Regions from separate parts of the Shewanella psychrotolerans genome, predicted to be linked through region 2. Evidence: predicted binding sites of a transcription regulator. Region 2 holds the regulator's gene; the other holds the start of a gene.
The links. The regulator sigma-54, encoded in region 2, starts transcription at its own class of promoters, with help from an activator protein. The targets are predictions, from matches to a motif close to GTTGGCACGNNNNTNGNNT.

Region 1: K0I62_RS03235 (nitric-oxide reductase large subunit) is a predicted target of sigma-54. The motif match lies at 1,608-1,626, and genes of this name have one in related genera.

Annotation. Positions count from the first base shown of each region.
Region 1 is NZ_CP080419.1:721,391-724,552, reverse strand. Features, by position in the region: gene hldE (bifunctional D-glycero-beta-D-manno-heptose-7-phosphate kinase/D-glycero-beta-D-manno-heptose 1-phosphate adenylyltransferase HldE) at 1-374, opposite strand, end outside; gene K0I62_RS03240 (LpxL/LpxP family Kdo(2)-lipid IV(A) lauroyl/palmitoleoyl acyltransferase) at 478-1,404, shown strand; gene K0I62_RS03235 (nitric-oxide reductase large subunit) at 1,674-3,162, shown strand, end outside.
Region 2 is NZ_CP080419.1:3,817,542-3,820,703, reverse strand. Features, by position in the region: gene ptsN (PTS IIA-like nitrogen regulatory protein PtsN) at 1-407, opposite strand, end outside; gene hpf (ribosome hibernation promoting factor) at 410-697, opposite strand; gene K0I62_RS16820 (RNA polymerase factor sigma-54) at 728-2,221, opposite strand; gene lptB (LPS export ABC transporter ATP-binding protein) at 2,352-3,083, opposite strand; gene lptA (lipopolysaccharide transport periplasmic protein LptA) at 3,080-3,162, opposite strand, start outside.

The sequences.
Region 1 (3,162 bases), 1.3 Mb from region 2:
TAAGGCTCCTCGAAATCTAAACGCAATAACTGTTGATTTCGTGACATCACCCTAAGTTTAGTGATCGTCGGTTTGTCTGCCACACGGTGCCATTTGGGCTCAACCCCCAGAGTTTTCACTCCTTGAGTTAATGCGTCCGCGGTTTCATCTTCACCGACAATACCCGCTAAATGAACTTGGCCACCTAAAGCCGCAATATTCAAGGCGACGTTAGCCGCACCACCGGGTCTATCCTCAACCTGATTAACCCGCACCACCGGCACTGGTGCTTCAGGCGATATACGGCCAGTAGCCCCTGTCCAATAACGATCTAACATCACGTCACCGACTACGAGAACTTTGGCTTTTTCAAATGCTGGCAGAGAAATCTTCATATTGCGGTTATCTTTTTTAAAATTAATCCATGATTATACCTAATTTTACGCATTTTTTGAGTTAGAATAAGCGGTAATTTTCATTAATAACTCTGAGATGTCCGTGGTCGATAAAGCACAATTCTCCTCACAATTTTTCCACCCTAAATATTGGCTGATCTGGTTTGGTGTCGGAGTGATGCGGCTCACTCAGCTTTTACCGCTATCGATACAGATGTCCTTAGGTAAATGGTTAGGACGCTTTGCAAAAACCATAGCTGGCAGTCGAGTGAATATCGCTAAACGCAATATCGAACTCTGTTTTCCTCACATGTCCGCTACCGAGCAGGCACAGCTGTTAACGCGCAATTTTGAAGAGACAGGCAAAGCGATCTTCGATATCGCCAATGCATGGTGGTGGTCTGATAAAAAAGTGCAACGTCATATGACAATTAAAGGCCAGCAACATGTAGAACAGGCAATTGCCAGCGGCCAAGGTGTCATTTTATTTGCGGTGCACTGTCTACCACTTGAGATGGGCGCTCGTATCCTAGGTCAATTTCAGCCTGGCGTAGGTGTCTACCGCCCCCACAATAATCCACTGATGGAATACCTTCAGGTCAAGGGACGTTTGCGCTCCAACAAAGGGTTAGTACATAAGCGAGATATCAGACAGATGGTGCGCAGCCTGAGAAGCCCCAATGTGGTCTGGTATACCGCCGATCAGGATTTTGGTCGCTCCAGCGCCGTCTTTATCCCCTTCTTCGCTGTACCAGATGCGGCGACCATCACGGGTGCCACCACCCTAGCTAAGCTGGGCAAGGCCAAGGTGATGCCTTTTATCGTGGTACGCAACCCTGATGACCAGGGCTACACCATAGAGATCCAACCGCCACTAGAGGATTTTCCTGGGGAAAATGAGGTCGAGGATGCGATTCGCGGCAACAAGATCATCGAATCGATGATCGAACGAAATCGTGCCCAATATATGTGGTTACATCGCCGCTTTAAGACTCGCCCAAATAAAGACGATCCATCACTGTATAAATAGCACTTACCTCTAATTCAAAAGCCAGTATTGCACTGGCTTTTTGATGCCCCCTTTCTAAGCCATCACTAGCACTATCAATTAGACATTCATACAAATGTCAAATAGACACGCAAATGTCATTTTGACAATTAAAAACAGTGTCCTATTGACAGTCAAGAATAAACAAAAAGCAACAAAATCATTATAAAACAACTAATTAGATAATTGGCACAAACCCTGCTCTATACAAGCACATCAATACCCATACTAAATTTGTACAGAGAGGTTTTATGAGCAAACAACGGCTAACAGCGATAGCTTTACTACTGGTGCTAATCGCTTCTTTTACTGTGTTGCTGAGCATCGGCAGTGAGATCTATAGAGAAAAACCCCCTATTCCAACTGCATTTGTCGGTGAGCAGGGTCAAGTCCTTTACACTCAAGATGATATCGAGCAAGGGCAGTTAGTCTGGCGTTCAATGGGGGGGCATCAACTCGGATCTATCTGGGGACATGGCTCATATGTCGCGCCAGATTGGACCGCAGACTGGCTACACAAAGAAGCTCAAGCTTGGTTAGATATCACCGCTAAAAGCCGCTACAACCTGCCATTTAGAGAGCTCAACTCTGAAGTGCAAGCGGGCTTAGAGCAAGCACTACGCGAAGATATGCGTCAGAACAGTGTGGTTGATGATGCTAAAGGTACTATCACTATTTCCTTATCGGACACCCGTATAGCTGCGATAAACCAAGTCGGTGAGCACTATATCGCTTTATTTGGTGATGATCCTCAGCTCTCGGTTCTAAGAGAGCAATATGCAATGAAAGAAGGCACAGTTCCTGATTTAGCGAGACGCCAGAAACTCAATGCTTTTCTATTTTGGGGATCATGGGCAGCCGTCACCGAACGAGCGGGTGAGAATTACACCTACACCAACAACTGGCCCTACGATCCACAGATTGGAAATACACCAACCTCAGATAATATCGTCTGGTCTATTTTAAGCATTGTTACGCTTATCGCCGGTATTGGTGCTTTAGTTTGGCACCATGCTGCAGGCAAACATGAAGATCTACCTAAACCAGCGAGCCAAGATCCACTATTTTTAACTAAGCCTACGGCATCACAAAAAGCGGTAGGAAAATACTTTGTCACGGCTATAGGTCTATTTTTACTGCAAATATTCTTAGGTGGTATCACAGCGCATTATGCTGTTGAGGGGCAAAACTTCTATGGCATCCCCCTTTCTGAGATTCTGCCTTACTCAGTCACTCGTACTTGGCATACACAATTAGCCGTATTTTGGATAGCAACCGCTTGGCTAGGTACAGGCCTTTATATTGCCCCAGCGCTCTCTGGACATGAACCCAAGTTCCAACGCCTTGGTGTAAATATTCTTTGGGTCGCCTTAGTGATCGTCGTCCTAGGGTCTATGGCCGGAGAGTGGATAGGCGTTCAACAATATTTCGATCTCGACACCAACTTTTTACTCGGTCATCAAGGTTACGAATATATCGATCTCGGCCGCGTCTGGCAGGTATTGCTGCTTGTAGGGTTACTCATTTGGTTAGCGCTGGTAACTGCTGCGATTCGTCCAGCCCTGAAAGTTAAAGGTGAAATGCGCCCTGTAATTTGGGTACTGTATGCCTCTTGTGTCGCCATTGGCCTATTCTATGGTGCAGGCTTGTTCATGGGAAAACACACTAACTTAGCCATTGCCGAATATTGGCGTTGGTGGGTGGTACATCTGTGGGTTGAAGGCTTCTTTGAAACCTTTG
Region 2 (3,162 bases):
TGGGTTTTCCTTAGCTGTTTCATGATGGCTTTATCATTTAACTTCTCAGCCATAGCGGCTAATGTACTAAGGTGTTGCTCGCATTGATCTGCGGGCACGAGTAACGCAAATAAGATATCGACTGGCTGATTATCAATGGCATCAAATGCGATTGGTTCAGCACACTTTATCAGTACGGCGACGGGTTGATCTATGTTGGTTAGTCGCCCATGAGGAATCGCAATACCATTGCCTATACCTGTGCTGCCCATTTTTTCTCTCGCCAGAAGACTTTCAAATATCTCTTGAGAGGAAAGGGTGGGGTACTGGACAGCGGCTAAGTCGCTGATAAGTTCCAGTACCTTTTTCTTACTGCCCGGAGTGGCGCAGGTTGTGCACTCCGGCCGCAGGATGGTACTAAGTTCCATCGTTAATGTTTAGTTTGCTTCTCTTTGTGTTTAATAACCTGACGATCTAATTTATCGATCAGGGAGTCTATCGCGGCGTACATATCCGCGTGTTCCGATGTCGCGAAGACTTCTCCACCACGGAGATGTAACTTGGCTTCAACTTTTTGCATCAATTTTTCGACATTTAATATAACGTGGACATTATTGATCTGATCGAAATGTCGTTCAAGCTTTGTGAATTTCTCTTCAACATAGTTCCGTAGAGATTGGGTTATCTCAATGTGGTGCCCTGTAAGGTTTATTTGCATAAATTCACTCCTCCGGTTTCCAGTTGTTGATTACAAACTTTTACGTTGGTTCGATGGCGGTATTAATAATGCCTCTCGATATTTAGCAATTGTACGTCTCGCAACTTTTATGCCTTGCTCCGCCAAAAGTTGAGCCATTTTGCTGTCACTTAGTGGTTTCTTTTGGTTTTCCGCTGCGACGAGCTTTTTAATAAATGCCCGTATTGCAGTAGAAGAGCACTCACCACCATCGTCGGTTCCCACATGGCTAGAGAAAAAGTATTTTAGTTCAAAAATGCCTCTCGGGGTGTGCATATATTTTTGCGTTGTTACTCGAGAGATAGTCGATTCATGCATTTCAACGGCTTCTGCAATGTCGTTTAGCACCATCGGCTTCATCGCTTCTTCGCCAAACTCAAAGAAGCCTTGCTGAAAATCAACAATACAGTTGGTGACTTTTAACAGGGTTTCGTTGCGGCTCTCCAAACTTTTCAAGAACCATTTCGCTTCTTGTAGGTGGCCCCTAATAAACTGTCCATCCGCCTGGCTCTTAGTGCTGCGAGCCATAGCGGCATAATGCTGATTTACATTAATTTTAGGCATACTATCGGGATTAAGCTCTACGACCCAGCGACCTTTTTTCTTCGTCACGGTGACATCTGGGATAACATACTCGTCGCGGCTGGCGGTGATTGCCAGTCCAGGACGCGGATTGAGCGTCTGGATCAGTGAGATCGCATCACGTAAATCGTCTTCTTTTAGCTTAGTTTTACGCATCAATAGGCGAAAATCTCTACCCGCGATAAGATCTAAATGTTCACTAATGAGCATTCTTGCATTAGCTATATGCGGTGTATCATCACTGTACTGCGCTAATTGAATGGTTAAGCATTCACTGAGATCTCGGGCGGCAACGCCAATAGGATCGAAATGCTGGACGCGTTTGAGTACCGCTTCGATCTCATCGAGTTCGATTTCTGGATCGCCCATGGCTTCAAGAATATCGTCGCAGGTTTGCGTGAGGTAACCGCGTTCGTCGATGGCATCTATAATGGCTGTAGCGATGGCTAAATCGTTATCTGAAAAGGGAGTGAGATTTTTTTGCCACTCGAGGTGTTCATACAAGCCTTCAGTCGTTTCCCCTTGAAAAGGCATATCATCGTCGCGCATCGCGCCTGAACTGGAGTTAGATGAGGCTGTGTATACCTCATCCCACGTGGTATCAACGGGGAGTTCATCAGGCATGGAATCTTGGGTGAGCGCGTCGGATGTTTCTAAGCCAGAATTGTCCTCGCTGGAGTCAACTTGCAGCTTATTATCGTAATCGACTTCGTAGGTTTCATTATTATCATTGCGCTCTTCTCGAGCGTCGCTATCGGCGCCCTCTTGCTCCTCATCTAACTCTAAAAGAGGGTTAGATTCTAATGCCTGCTGGATCTCTTGTTGCAGTTCCAATGACGACAATTGCAACAAACGAATCGCTTGTTGTAACTGGGGTGTCATGGTTAAATGCTGACCCATTTTGAGCTGAAGTGACGCTTTCATTGTACTGCTATTCCCTTGTTTCTAATTATAAAATGAGAAAGCTTTATTGGTAGCCTTAATTGGTTAAAGGCAAATATTAATTATGTACGGCATAGGAGGGATCTCCTATGCCGATCGCTTATAAGATTAACTATAGCTTGAATTGTTCACCTAAGTACACCGCTCGTACTTGCTGGTTGTCTAAGATTTCAGCAGGAGTTCCCTCGGCAATCAAATTGCCATGACTCACAATGTATGCTTTCTCACAAACATCGAGAGTTTCGCGCACATTATGGTCGGTGATTAATACACCTAGGCCGCGATTTTTCAGCTGCTCGATAATTTTCTTAATGTCGATAACTGATATAGGATCGACGCCAGCGAAGGGCTCATCGAGCAAAATAAACTTAGGGTTAGCGGCTAACGCTCTGGCAATTTCTACTCGGCGACGCTCGCCTCCCGATAGTGCCATGCCTTGGCTATCACGAATATGGGTGATGTGAAACTCTTCTAGCAGGTGTTCTAACTGCTCTTCACGTTGATCGTTGCTGAGTTCTCTTCGTGTTTGCAGTACGGCCATTATGTTGTCGTGTACCGAAAGCTTTCTAAAGATACTCGCTTCTTGTGGCAGGTAGCCAATCCCTTTGCGAGCTCGCAGATGCATAGGGTCTAAGGTGAGGTCGTCTTCATCGATAAAGATACGTCCTTTATCGCTCTGAACTAGACCCACAACCATATAAAACGTGGTCGTTTTTCCTGCTCCGTTGGGGCCGAGTAGCCCCACGATCTGTCCTGTTCTTACGGTTAAGCTTACATCTTGAACAACTGCGCGACTTTTATAGCTTTTAGCTAAATTAACCGCTTTTAATGTCATATCTGTCATTGCTTTTCCTGCTGCTTAGGTTGCTCTTCAGCGGGAGTTTTCGGGGTTTCTTGGTAATTTTCAGGTTGAATGATAGTGA